One region of the Nonomuraea sp. NPDC049646 genome, then DNA from elsewhere that is predicted to be linked to it. Evidence: riboswitches for the same ligand, from Rfam matches in the RefSeq annotation. Region 1 holds a riboswitch; the other holds the start of a gene.

Region 1 (6,951 bases):
TCTCGCCCTGCTCGTCGCGGGCGGTGAAGCGCATGCCGTTGGGGTGCTCGGGCAGGGAGATCTTGCGCTCGAAGACGAGGTCCTGGCCCACGACGAAGGGGATCTCGCGCTCGCCGTAGAGGTTGACCGTGCCCGAGGCGCGCATCTCGGCCAGGCGGGCGTCGACGGAGTCGACGTCGACCAGCTCCGGCTTCTCACCGGACAGGCCGAGCAGCACCGCCTTGTCGCTGCCGTGGCCCTTGCCGGTCAGGCCGAGCGAGCCGTACAGGATGACCTCGACGCGGGCCACGCGGGGGAGCAGGCCGTCGTCGTGCAGCCTGCGGGCGAACTTGTGCGCGGCGGCCATCGGGCCGCCCGTGTGGGAGCTGGACGGTCCGATGCCGATCTTGAAGAGGTCGAAGACGCTGATCGCCATTGATGGGCGCCCTTCAGTTCAGGAAGTGCCGGGGCCCGCCGCGGGCCCCGGCGGTGGTGTCAGGACTCGCCTGAGGTGAGCGCCGTGTACTCCTCGGCGGACAGCAGGTCCTCCGCGTCGCCCTCCATGCGGACGCGGAACATCCAGCCGTCGCCGTACGGGTCGCTGTTGGCCAGCGACGGGTCATCGGCCACGGCCGAGTTCACCTCGACGATCTCGCCGCCGACGGGGGCGTAGATCTCGCTCACCGACTTGGTGGACTCCACCTCGCCGACCGAGTCACCCGCCTCGACGGTCGAACCGACCTCGGGGAGCTGCACGAAGACGACGTCACCAAGAGCCTCGGCGGCGAAGGCCGTGATGCCGACGGTCACGGTGATGCCGTCGTCCACGCCCGACACCCACTCGTGCTCCTTGGTGTAGTTCAGGTCGTCAGGGATGTTGCTCACTTGTTCCTCCTGTAGAAGGGCAGCTCGACCAGGTCCATAGGTTCATGGCTGCCCCGGATGTCCACGGCCAGACCTGTGTCGGCCCCGGCGTCCACGTAGGCCATCGCGATGGGCTTGCCCAGGGTCTGGGAGGGCGCACCGCTGGTGACCTCGCCGACGACGGCGCCGTCGCGGGTGACCGGGTAGCCGTGACGCGGCACCCGGCGGCCCTGGGCGACCAGGCCGACGAGGCGGCGGCGGGGCTGGTCGTCCTTGACCGCCTCCAGCGCCGCCCTGCCGACGAAGTCACCGGGCTTGTCGAATTTCACCACTCTGCCCAGCCCCGCGTCGAACGGGGTCAGGTCGGAGCTCAGCTCGTTGCCGTAGAGCGGCATGCCGGCCTCCAGCCTGAGGGTGTCGCGGCTGGACAGACCGGCGGCGCGCAGGCCGTGCGGCTCGCCCGCCGCCTCCAGGGCGCGCCAGAGCGGCACGGCGTCCTGGTTGGCGACGAAGAGCTCGAAGCCGTCCTCGCCGGTGTAGCCGGTGCGGGCGATGAGCGCCTGGCGGCCGTCGACCACGCCGGGCAGGCCCGCGTAGTACTTGAGACCGTCGAGGTCGGCGTCGGTGAGCGTGGCCAGGATCTCCTGGGCCTTCGGGCCCTGGATCGCGATGAGGGCGTACTGCTGGGAGCGGTCATCGACCACCGCGTCATACGACTTAGTACGATTTTTCAGCTCATCCGCGACTTTGTCGGAGTTCGAGGCGTTGGCCACCACCATGAACTCCTCGTCCGCCAGCCGGTAGACGATCAGGTCGTCGAGCACCCCGCCGCGCTCGTCCACGATCATCGTGTACCTGGCCCGGCCGGGCGCGAGCGCCGACAGGTGGCCGACCAGCGCGTAGTCGAGGGCCTCTCCGGCCTGCGGACCGGTCAGGAAGATCTCGCCCATGTGCGAGAGGTCGAACAGCCCGGCCGCCTCGCGGACGGCTTTGTGCTCCGCGGACTCGCTGCCGTACCGGAGCGGCATGAGCCAGCCGGCGAAGTCGGTCAGCGTGGCGCCTAGGGCCTCGTGGACGTCTCGTAGCGGCGTAGGTCGGGACATTTGTCGCACCTCAGGACAGGATTGGATGCCAGCATCCTCCCCCTCTGTCATGGATGCCTGAGAGCTTCGCCCGAGTTTTACCGGACTTTCACCTTCGGCGAGGCCCCGGGGGCCTGCTTTCCAGAGGTCACCTCCCCGTAAGAACGCCTTACAGGGCTGCCGCGCGGTCCTTTGCCTTGAGAGGTTCGCGGGGAGGGCTTGCTCCTTCAGGGACCCTGACCGGCTGTCAGGGTGCTCTCCCGCACGGTTTCGCCGGTGATGTCCGTCAGCCTAGTGCCGTCATGGGGGTGTTGTCGCGCTTCGCCCCCCGCCATCCGCGGCATCCGCGGCATCCCGCACGCAGCGAAAAGCGGCCGCGGCCCCGGAGAGGCGGGGTCGCGGCCGCGTTGGTGGCCGCGCGCGAGCCGGTCATGGCAGGTCAGCTCGCACGCGGCAGCTCGGGGCGGGCCGGCCTGGACCGGCCCGCGGGGGATCGAACCCGGGATCAGGCCCGAGGATCAGGCCCGAGGGTCAGGCCCGTGCCCAGAGGGCGGGCACGTTCGGCGGCTCCCAGCCCGGCAGGCTGGTGTGCGCCTGGAGGCAGCGGTAGCTGACCCCCTGGTAGGTGACGACGTCTCCGGCCGTGTACGACTTGTAAGCCGTCCAGGTGGTGCCCTGGCCGTCCCCTCCGACGGTCAGGGTGAAGGACGCGGAGTGGTCCGCCGTCGCCCCGTCGCCGTTGATCCCTATGGTGTACGTCCCCGCCGCGACGCCGCCGGTGGTGGCGATCGTGACGGTGGACGACTGGCCCGCCTGAACCGTGGACGGGCTGAAGGAGACGGTGACCCCGCTCGGCACGTTCCCGGCGGAGAGCGCGACGCTCTGCGCCTGGCCGGACGTGACCTGGGTACTGACCGCCGCGGTAGCCGACTGACCGGCCTGGACCGACGCCGACGACGGGGTCACCGAGATCGAGTAGTCGTTCTCCGTGGGCGTGCTGGTGCCCACGGCGAGCTTCCATATGGCGTACGCGATGGCGTCGGAGTTGCGGTCGAGCGCCGTGGTGTTGATGGCGCTCGGGTAGCTGTCGCAGGCGCTGTGGTAGCAGCGGTCGAACGCCTGCCCGGCCGAGCCGCCCCACTTGGCGGCCTGGGCCGAGCTCTTGACCGCCCCGGCCCCGGTGGCCAGGCCGCCGACCCGGACGCCCGCGCTCTTGAAGGAGGCGTGGTCGCTGCGGCCGTCGCCCTCCCTGTCACCCTCGGTCTGCAGGCCGATGGTGGCGAAGTAGTCGTTGAAGGTCCGCTGGATCGCCGCGTCGTCGTCGTAGACGAAGTAGCCGGCGTTGGTCGAGGCGATCATGTCGAAGTTCAGGTACACCTCGACGCCGCTCGCGCCGCCGTTCTGCACGTAGTACCTGGACCCGACCATGCCCGCCTCTTCGGCGCCCCACCAGCCGAAGCGCACGTGCTTGGTGAGCGTGGGCCTGCGGGCGGCGAGGGTGAGGGCGTTCTCCAGGAGGGCGGCCGAGCCGGAACCGTTGTCGTTGATCCCGGGGCCGGCCGCGACGCTGTCGAGGTGGGCGCCGAGCATCACGGTCTGGTTGGCAGGGCCGCCCGGCCAGTCGGCGATCAGGTTGCTGCCGCCGCTGAAGTTCTGCACGCGGGTGGTGAAGCCGGCCGCGTCCAGCTTGCCCTTGATGTAGTTCATCGAGGCGGTGAAGCCCGGCCTGCCCGAGGCGCGGTTGCCGCCGTTGCTCGTGGCGATGGACTGCAACTGGCTCAGATGCGCCGTCACGTTCGCGACGGGGATGTCGGGCGCGGGGTCGGCGGCGGCGCCGGCCGGTCCGGCCGGCGTGGTGAGGGTCAGGGCCAGCGCGGCGGTGGCCGCGGCGCCCAGCCTGAGCATGGCGTTCACGTTCTGTGGCTCCTCAAGGGGGTTGGGCGGCCACCCCGGCGTGGCCGCCCAGGTCGAGCGACTTAGACCGGCTGCCAGAGGGCAGGGGTGTTGGGCGGCTCCCAGCCCGGCAGGCTGGTGTGCGCCTGGAGGCAGCGGTAGCTGACGCCCTGGTAGGTGACGGTCTGTCCGGCCGTGTAGGCCGTGTACGTCTGCCACGTGGTGCCCTGGCCGCCGCCCACCGTCAGGCTGAAGGAGGCCGAGTGGTCGGCGCTCGCGCCGTCGGCGTTCAGGCTGATCGTGTACGTGCTCGGCGTCACGCCGCTCGTGGTCGCGAACGTCACCGTGGACGACTGCCCGGCGGTGATCGTGGACGGGCTGAAGCTGACCGTCACGCCCGCGGGCACGTTGCTCGCCGACAGGGCGACGCTCTGCGCCTGACCGGCGGTGACCTGCGTGCTGACCGTGGCCGTGGCCGACTGCCCGGCCTGCACCGAGGCCGACGACGGGGTCACGCCGAAGGAGTAGTCGTTCGGCGAGCTCTGCCCGATCTGCAGGTTGTAGGTGGCCTGGCGGTCCACGTCGGCGCCGTCGGCCGTGATCGCGATCGAGTGGCTGCCCTGCGGGCTGCTCGCCGAGGTGCTGATCGTCAGCGTCGAGCTCTGCCCCGCGGTGATGGTGGCCGGGCTGAACGAGGCGGTCACGCCGGCCGGCAGGGTGCCGGTCCGCAGGGTGATCGACTGCGCCGAGCCGCCGGTCACGGTGGTGCTCACCGTGGTCGTGGTGCTCTGGCCCGGGGTGACGCTGCCGGAGGCGGGGTTCAGGTTGACCGAGAAGTCGTTGCTGCCCTGGGTGCAGGTCGGCTCGCCGGACTGGGCCCGTACGCTGACGCCGTCCCAGGCGTTCTTGACCACGTTGAACTCGGTGCAGCTGCCCGGGTACAGGGTCTTGGCGGCCTGGAGGGTGGCGACCCTGGCCTTGGCGTGCGTCCACGGCTGGGTCTTCATGTTCAGCGCGGACATGAACACCTCACCGGCCTTGCGGATGCCGATGCCGGTGATCGCGGCGCCGTTGTCGCAGCGGGTGCTGGCGGGCTTGCCCGAGGGGTTGGTGCCCTCGGCCACGAGGTAGAACCAGTGGTTCTGCGGGCCGGCCGCCGCGTGCACCTCGGTGTTCGGGATGGAGGCGCTGTAGCAGTTCGGGTGGCTGAGGGCCGACGGGTTGTACATGTTGCGGATCGGCCCGGACCCGGAGAGGTTGACCTCCTCGCCGACCAGGTAGTCCGGCGGGTCGTTCGGGTTGTTGGCGTACGCCTCGGTGAGCGCGCCGAAGATGTCGCCGGTGGACTCGTTCATGCCGCCGGTCTCGTTGCCGCTGCCCGAGCCGCCGCTGGTGAACTGGAAGATGCCGTGGCCGAACTCGTGGCCGACCACGTCCATCGACGTGAGCTGCTGGGAGTTGGCGGAGTTGTGGCCGAAGGAGCCGTACTGGCCGTTCCAGTAGGCGTTGACGTCGGCCAGGCCGACGCGGGCCGGGTAGCCGCCGCCCTGGCCGTTGATGCCGTTGCGGCCGAGCCAGGCGCTCAGCATGTCCCATTCCCGCTGCGCGGCGTAGAGCGCGTCGACGCAGGCGGTCTCCAGGTTCGTGCCCGAGCCGTTGCCCCAGGTGTCGGTGGTCTTGGTGTACGGCGAGCCGTTCTGGCCGCCGCACGCCACGCCGCTCCTGCGGGGGTCGCGCATCGTGTACGAGGGGCTGGTGTCGATGGTGACGGTGCCGACGTAGTAGCTGTTGCCGGTGCCGTCGCGCACCTCGTCCCAGTCGTCGATGACCCTGCCGGTGAGGGCGTCCACGTAGACGTGGAGCTTGGTCTCGTGACCGGCGGCGGTGGCGCCGGTGACGAGCACCTCCCAGGCCAGCCGCGGGGTCGTCGTGGTGGCGTGCACGGACAGCACCGGCGTGGCGACGGTCTCGACCCTGGCCACCTTGGCCCTGGCCGTCACGGCGGCCTGGGCCGCGGTGACCTTCGCCTTCGTGCCGATCCCGATCTTCGTGCGCTGCCCGGTGGCGACCGTGTCGACCACCGCGCCGGAGGCGTCCGTGGCGACGACCACGTCGCCGCCGTAGACGGGCAGGCCCGCGTGCTTGCGGGCGTAGGTCAGGTACTGCAGGCCGCGGACGCCTTCGACGGTCGACGTCAGCGTGAACGTGTCCTGCTCGGATGCCAGCAATGCCGCCGAGTCGGCCAGGATCGCGTTGTGTGCGGTGGCGATCGCGTTCCTGCGCTCGTCGGGGCTGGGAGGATCGGCCACCTGCGACGCTTGGGCTGTGGCGCTCGTGGCGCCCACCAGCGAGCTGGTGGTCAGGGCTAGCGCGAGCATTGCGGCAGCCCCCAACCTGAGTTTGGGGTTCACTCTCTGGCTCCTCAGGGGGGTGTGGAGTGGAAGAGCCCCGGCCGGCTGGGGATGAACACAGGGTGACACCGGGATGGCGCGACCCGGTACCCAACAAGTTTCCTATAACGCGGTGGTATGGCCCCCTGAGCTGGGATTTCGCGGGATTTTAGGGCGCAGAAAAGGTAAAGAAGCTTTCCAGTAACGGTCTCAGCAGGCCGCCGTGAACGCCTCGAAGAGCGCCGCCCCGTCGCCCGCCTCCGGGTGCCACTGGACCGCCGCCGCGAAACCGCCGGAGTCGAGCTCCACCGCCTCGATCGTCCCGTCGGCGGCCGTGGCGGTGACCGTGAGTCCGGGGGCGAGCCCGTCGATCGCCTGGTGGTGGTAGTGCGGGACCGCCACCGGGTCCGTGCCGAGCGCCTTGGCCAGGCGGCTGCCGGGCACGGGCGTGACCGGCAGGTGGCCGAACTCGCCGGGCGCGGGGGAGTGGCCGGTGTGCCCGGTCACGTCGGGCAGGTGCTGGTGCAGGGTGCCGCCGAGCAGCACGTTGAGCACCTGGAGGCCGCGGCAGATGCCCAGGAACGGCAGCCCGGCCTCCAGGGCCGCCGCCAGGAGGGCGAACTCGGCCTCGTCCCGGAACCGCCGGACGTAGCCGGTGCGCTCGTGCGCCGCGCGGCCGTACCTGGCCGGGTCGACGTCGCCGCCGCCGGCCAGGACGAGACCGTCGAGCCGCCCCACGACCT
Region 2 (6,951 bases), on a different contig from region 1:
GGTGGCGGCCGAGCGCCGGGGCGGCCGGGTGGCCCTGCCGGTCACCACCACGCGGGTCGCCGAGCAGGTCTGCCGCTTCCACGGCGTGCAGGTGCAGTGGACCTCGACCGCGCTCGACGCCCTGACCTCCGCCGCCCAGGGCCCCGACATGATCTTCGCGGCCGACGGGCGCGGCGGGTTCGTCGTGCCGGAGTTCAGCCCCGCCATCGACGGCCTGGCCGCGTTCATGCGCCTGCTGGGCCTGGTGGCCCGCACCCGGCTGTCGCTCAGCCAGATCGACGCCAGGATCCCCGAGGTCAAGCTGCTGCGCCGGAGCGTCCCGACCCAGTGGGCGGCCAAGGGCGCGGTGATGCGCTCGGTCATCGAGGCCGCCGAGGCCGAGCCCGACGGCTGGCGCGTGGACACCACCGACGGCGTGCGGGTCGCCCGCGACGACGGGTCGTGGGTGCTGATCCTGCCCGCCGCCGCCGAGCCGGTCACCGAGCTGTGGGCCGAGGCCCCCGACATGGACGGCGCGCAGGCATTGCTCGAACGGTGGGCCCGCGTGGTCGAGCAGGCGGCCGTCTGATCACGTAGAGTAGCGGAAAAGCCTTCGCCCGAGATGTGCGCGCGGAGTGCCGCAAGATCGTAATGTAGAAACGCGCGGCGGCATGGACCACGGGGTGGGGGCGGCGGTAACTTTGTCAGCGTCCGAACCGCAGTCCAGCGCCCCGCCTTGACCTTTGCCGCTGATCAGCGTAAGTTGCGGCATTCGCAAACTTGAAGAGCGAAGGCAGGCGCGTCCCCAGCACCGTCGCCGCGTCTTCGCGGTAGGAGGCCGAGCCGATCGATGCCGAGCGTCTACTGCACGCAGTGCGGGCACGCCAACCCCGAGGATGCCCGTTTCTGTTCCCGCTGTGGGTCACCGCTGACCAGACCCGAGGTCTCCGGGGACACCACGTCGACGATCTCGGTCGCGGGAATCGAGGCGTACGAGGCTGAGACAGGCGACATGCTCCTGGCCGAACGGGCGCTGGTCGAACAGCTCCCGCCCGGCACGGCGTTGCTCACGGTGACCAGAGGGCCCAACCAGGGCAGCCGGTTCCGGCTGGACAAAGACCTCACCACGACCGGGCGCCACCCGGAGAGCGACATCTTCCTCGACGACATCACCGTCTCCCGCCGCCACGTGGAGTTCTACCGCCACCGCGGCGGCCAGTTCTCCGTACGCGACGTGGGCAGCCTCAACGGCACCTACGTCAACCGGGAGCGCATCGAGGAGGTTCCCCTGCACTCCGGAGACGAGGTGCAGATCGGCAAGTTCCGCCTCGTCTTCCTGATGAGGGTCAACGCCGGCGCATGAGCTCACAGGCGGCACGCTCGCACATGAGCATCGGGGAGGTGCTCGCCCTGCTGCAGGGCGAGTTCCCCGACGTCACCGTGTCCAAGATCCGCTTCTTGGAGGGTGAGGGGCTGATCGAGCCCGAGCGCAGCCCCTCGGGCTACCGCAAGTTCACCCATCTCCACGTCGAGCAGTTGCGTTTCATCCTGACCGAGCAGCGCGACCACTACCTGCCGCTGCGGGTGATCAAGGACAGGATGGCCGAGAGCTTCGGCCGTCCGCGCGCGGTGCAGCAGACCCAGGAGATCCGGTACGACCGGGCCCAGCTGCTGGAGGCGGCCGGCATCGACGAGGAGACCCTCGCCGAGCTGGAGGACTACGGCCTGCTCGCCCCCGTGGCCAGGCGCTACGACGAGGAGGCGCTGAAGATCGCGCGCAGCGTCGGCGCCCTGGCCCGCTTCGGCCTGCACGCCCGCCATCTGCGCGCGGTCAAGGCCGCCGCCGAGCGGGAGTGCGGGCTGGTCGAGCAGACCGTCGCGCCCATACTCAAGCGGCGCGCGCCCGGTGCCATCGGCGAGGCCGACGAGGCCGCCAGGGAGCTGTCCACGCTCCTGCTCGACCTGCACGCCTCGCTGGTCCGTCTCGGCGTCAGGTCTGTCCTGGGCCGCTGAGGGCACAGAGCTGGAAGGCCGGGGCACATTCCAGGCCTGCCGGGTGTTACGTTGAAATGCATAGGCGTGTAGCAGAAACGACCCAGTCAACAGCTGTGCCGGGTGACCGGCCGGCCGAATACGGAGCAGCCCGTGTTGCAGATGGAGGTCGTGGGCGTTCGAGTTGAGATGCCCACAAATCAGCCGATCGTCTTGCTCAAGGAGGCACACGGGGAACGGTTCCTTCCGATCTGGATCGGCATGACCGAGGCGACCGCGATCGCCCTGGCGCAGGCCGAGGAGCCGCCGCCCCGGCCGCTCACCCACGACCTGTTCAGGGACGTGCTGAGCGCGCTCGGCGTCGGGCTGCGCGCGGTCAACATCGTGGCCCTGCGTGACGGCATCTTCTTCGCCGACCTGGTGTTCTCCAACGGCGTGGAGGTCAGCGCCCGCCCCTCCGACTCCATCGCCCTGGCGCTGCGCACCGGCGCGCGCATCTTCGCCAGCGAAGAGGTCGTCCAGGAGGCCGGTGTGATCATCCCTGACGACCAGGAGGACGAGGTGGAGAAGTTCAGGGAGTTCCTTGACACGATCACTCCCGAGGACTTCGGCAGGGCGGGGTAGGTATTTCAGTGCATTTACGCTTCACGACGCGCCGAGCCGGATCGTTGACTGAGCATGGTCACGGTCCTACGGTGCAAGTGAAACCCGTGGTCGCCCTTTACGAACCCCCAGATCAGGCCATGGGATGAGAGAAAGCCGGAGGTCCGCGTGGCGGTCAGCAGCGGCGAGGGAAAGACGGCCGGCCAGGAAGATCCGGTGCGGCGCGAGAGCGCGCGGCAGCGTGCCGGAGAGCAGGGACTGCTCTTCGACGAGCAGCCCGCGACGGTGCCCGACGACATCGGATACCGCGGGCCCACAGCCTGCTCGGCGGCCGGCATCACCTACAGGCAGCTCGACTACTGGGCGCGCACGGGCCTGGTCGAGCCCACGATAAGAGCCGCGCACGGCTCGGGCTCGCAGCGGCTCTACAGCTTCCGCGACATCCTGGTGCTCAAGGTCGTCAAACGGCTGCTCGACACCGGGGTGTCGTTGCAGCAGATCCGCACCGCGGTGCAGCATCTGCGTGACCGCGGGGTCGCCGACCTCGCGCAGATCACGCTCATGAGCGACGGTGTCAGCGTCTACGAGTGCACCTCGGCCGACGAGGTGATCGATCTCCTCCAGGGCGGCCAGGGCGTGTTCGGCATCGCGCTCGGCCGGGTCTGGCGAGAGGTCGAGGGCTCCCTCGCGGAGCTGCCGGGGGAACGGGCGGCGGTCGAGGACACCGTCCCGGCCGACCATCCCGCTGACGAGCTCGCCAAGCGGCGTCGCGCACGCCGCACGGGGTGAGCTGAACCGCTGAACACACCGTAGTAATCTAGGACAGAGTAAGGCTGATGACCCCGTGCGGGAGAGTCCCTGGGCTTCGGTCCTGGGGCGCCGAAGGAGCAACCCTCCCCGGAATCTCTCAGGCATCCCGTACCGCTCGGGTGAGGCAACTCTGGAAAGCAGGTGCGCCCGCCAGGCGCACCTCACCGACGGTGCAAGCCCCATGGTGGGGTGAAGCTCTCAGGTCGCGATGACGTCGCGATGACAGAGGGGGAGATCCGGCACTCGCCCGCGCCCTGGCGCCGGTCTCCAAGCCTCGGGAGGCAACCTCCATGACCGACCTGTCCGCTCCGCCGTTCTCGTCCAGGCACATCGGCCCATCCGAGTCCGAGCAGCAGCGCATGCTCGAGGCCGTGGGCTTCGAGTCCGTCGGCGATCTGGTGGCCGTGGCCGTGCCCGAGGCCATCAGGGTCAAGGACCGGCTCAAGCTGCCGGCCGCCGCGAGCGAGACCGAGGCCATCGCCGAGCTGCGCGAGCTGGCCTCCCGCAACCGGGTGCTGACCTCCATGATCGGCCTGGGCTACTACGACACCGTCACGCCCGCCGTCATCCGGCGCAACCTGCTGGAGAACCCGGGCTGGTACACCGCCTACACGCCGTACCAGCCGGAGATCTCGCAGGGCCGCCTGGAGGCGCTGCTGAACTTCCAGACGGTCGTCTCCGACCTGACCGGCCTCGACGTCGCGGGCGCCTCCCTGCTGGACGAGGCCACCGCCGCGGCCGAGGCCATGACGCTGGCCCGCCGGGCCGGCAGGTCCAAGAGCGACGTGTTCGTGGTCGACGCCGACACGCTGCCCCAGACCAAGGCCGTGCTGGCCACCCGCGCCGAGCCGCTCGGCATCACGCTGGTCGAGCACGACCTCGACGGCGAGCTGCCGGAGTGCTTCGGCGTGCTCGTCCAGTACCCGGGCGCCTCGGGCCGCCTGCGCGACTTCCGCGACGTGGCCGCCAGGGCGCACGAGGCGGGCGCGCTCGTCGTGGCCGCCGCCGACCTGCTGGCCCTCACGCTGGTGGCCGCCCCCGGCGAGCTGGGCGCCGACATCGCCGTCGGCTCCTCCCAGCGCTTCGGCGTCTCCTTCGGGTTCGGCGGGCCGCACGCGGCCTACATGTCCGTACGCGAGGGCCTGCAGCGGCAGATGCCCGGCCGCCTGGTCGGCGTGTCGGTCGACGTCGACGGCGACCCCGCCTACCGGCTGGCCCTGCAGACCCGCGAGCAGCACATCCGCCGCGAGAAGGCCACCAGCAACATCTGCACCGCCCAGGTCCTGCTGGCCGTGATCGCCGGCATGTACGCCGTCTACCACGGCCCCGAGGGCCTGCGCCGGATCGCGCACCGCGTGCACCGGCACGCCGTCGCGCTGGCCGGCGGGCTGCGCGAGGCCGGCCTGGAGGTCGTGCACGGCGAGTTCTTCGACACCGTGCTCGTCCGTGTGCCCGGCAGGGCCGCCGAGGTGGTGGCCGCCGCCGCCGAGCGGGGCGTCAACCTGTGGCAGGCCGGCGACGACCACGTCTCGATCGCCTGCGACGAGAAGACCGGCGCGGCCGAACTGGTCAAGGTGTGGGCCGCCTTCGGCGTCGAGCGCGAGGACGTGGCGCTGGAGGCCGACGCGCTGCCGGCCGAACTGCTGCGCGAGTCGGACTACCTGACCCACCCGGTCTTCCACAGTCACCGCTCCGAGACCGCGATGCTGCGCTACCTGCGCAGGCTGCAGGACAAGGACATCGCGCTCGACCGTTCGATGATCCCGCTCGGCTCGTGCACGATGAAGCTGAACGCGACCACCGAGATGGAGCCGATCACCTGGCCGGAGTTCGCCGGCGTGCACCCGTACGCGCCGGAGGCCCAGACCGAGGGCTACCGGGAGCTCGTCGGCACCCTGGAGGGCTGGCTGGCCGAGGTGACCGGCTACGACGCGGTCTCCATCCAGCCGAACGCCGGCTCCCAGGGCGAGTTCGCCGGCCTGCTGGCCATCCGCGCCTACCACCAGGCCAACGGCGACACCGAGCGGGACGTGTGCCTGATCCCGTCCTCGGCCCACGGCACGAACGCGGCCAGCGCCGTCATGGCGGGCATGCGGGTCGTGGTCGTGGCCTGCGACAGCGACGGGAACATCGACCTGGCCGACCTCGACGCCAAGATCGCCAAGCACCGCGACAAGCTCGCCGCGATCATGGTGACGTACCCGTCCACGCACGGCGTGTACGAGGAGTCGATCACCGAGGTCTGCGCCAAGGTGCACGAGGCCGGCGGCCAGGTCTACGTCGACGGCGCCAACCTCAACGCCCTGGTGGGCCTGGCCAAGCCGGGCGAGTTCGGCGCCGACGTGTCCCACCTGAACCTGCACAAGACGTTCTGCATCCCGCACGGCGGCGGCGGCCCCGGCGTCGGCCCGGTCGCGGTCCGCGGCCACCTGGCCGCCTACCTGCCCGGCCACCCGCTGCGCGACGGCAGCCCGGTCGGCCCGGTCTCGGCCGCCCCGTACGGCTCGGCGGGCATCCTGCCGATCTCGTGGGCGTACGTGCGGATGATGGGCTCCGAGGGCCTCACCGCGGCCACCGAGCAGGCCATCCTGTCGGCCAACTACCTGGCCAGGCGGCTGGCCCCGCACTACCCGGTGCTCTACACCGGCCGCGGCGGCCTGGTGGCCCACGAGTGCATCGTGGACCTGCGCCAGATCACCAAGGAGACCGGCGTCACCGTCGACGACGTGGCCAAGCGCCTGATCGACTACGGCTTCCACGCGCCGACCATGTCGTTCCCGGTGGCCGGCACGCTGATGATCGAGCCGACCGAGAGCGAGGACCTGGGCGAGCTCGACCGGTTCGTGGACGCCATGATCGCCATCCGCGGCGAGATCGCCAAGGTGGCCTCCGGCGACTACGACAAGACCGACAACCCGCTGCGCAACGCGCCGCACACGGCCGAGTCGGTCACCGCCGACGAGTGGGCCCACCCGTACTCGCGGACCGAGGCGGCCTACCCGGTGGCCTCGCTGCGCGAGGGCAAGTACTGGGTGCCGGTGCGCCGCATCGACCAGGCGTACGGCGACCGCAACCTGGTGTGCTCCTGCCCGCCGCTGGAGGCGTACGAGGACTGATCCGCCCGCGCGGGTCCCCGCCCGGGGGCCCGCGCCGGACCCGGCCCAGTCCTGCACCGTCAAGTGAGCAGACATGATCGCGACGAGCCGTTAGGCTCGGTGCGATCCGTCGCCGGAAGGAGCTCTCTTGACGTTCTCAGAGCTGCAGACCCCGCCGCTCGACACCGCCCGCCGGCTGGCCGAGGGCGGCGACCTGGAGGGTGCGGCGGCGATCCTGACCGAGCTGGTCGCCGACCCCGACAGCCCCGACCGGGCCCAGGCCGCCGTGGGGCTGGCCGTGGTGCTCGACGAGCGCGGCGACACCGAGGCCGCCCGCGCCGCGGCCCGCACCGCGCTGGCCACCGGCCATCCCGAGTACGCCGCCCAGGCCGCCTGCCACCTGGCCCAGGGCTTCGAGCGCGAGGGCCGCGACGACCAGGCCAGGGCCGCCTGGCAGGCCGTGCTCGGCGTC

The links. Region 1 has a riboswitch for glycine ahead of gcvT (glycine cleavage system aminomethyltransferase GcvT). Riboswitches for the same ligand answer to the same signal wherever they lie in the genome.
Region 2: it holds a riboswitch for glycine, as region 1 does, so the genes downstream of both, gcvP (aminomethyl-transferring glycine dehydrogenase) here and gcvT (glycine cleavage system aminomethyltransferase GcvT) in region 1, are expected to answer to the same signal.

Annotation. Positions count from the first base shown of each region.
Region 1 covers NZ_JBITLU010000010.1:231,637-238,587, forward strand. The annotation lists gene ACIBQ8_RS29615 (L-serine ammonia-lyase) at 1-415, opposite strand, end outside; gene gcvH (glycine cleavage system protein GcvH) at 475-864, opposite strand; gene gcvT (glycine cleavage system aminomethyltransferase GcvT) at 861-1,946, opposite strand; glycine riboswitch at 1,981-2,080, opposite strand; glycine riboswitch at 2,101-2,198, opposite strand; gene ACIBQ8_RS29630 (M28 family peptidase) at 2,457-3,830, opposite strand; gene ACIBQ8_RS29635 (M4 family metallopeptidase) at 3,902-6,196, opposite strand; gene ACIBQ8_RS29640 (gamma-glutamyl-gamma-aminobutyrate hydrolase family protein) at 6,419-6,951, opposite strand, start outside.
Region 2 covers NZ_JBITLU010000002.1:529,889-536,839, reverse strand. The annotation lists gene ACIBQ8_RS07370 (sugar phosphate nucleotidyltransferase) at 1-568, shown strand, start outside; gene ACIBQ8_RS07365 (FHA domain-containing protein) at 830-1,342, shown strand; gene ACIBQ8_RS07360 (MerR family transcriptional regulator) at 1,366-1,992, shown strand; gene ACIBQ8_RS07355 (bifunctional nuclease family protein) at 2,125-2,595, shown strand; gene ACIBQ8_RS07350 (MerR family transcriptional regulator) at 2,743-3,363, shown strand; glycine riboswitch at 3,412-3,508, shown strand; gene gcvP (aminomethyl-transferring glycine dehydrogenase) at 3,675-6,500, shown strand; gene ACIBQ8_RS07340 (hypothetical protein) at 6,628-6,951, shown strand, end outside.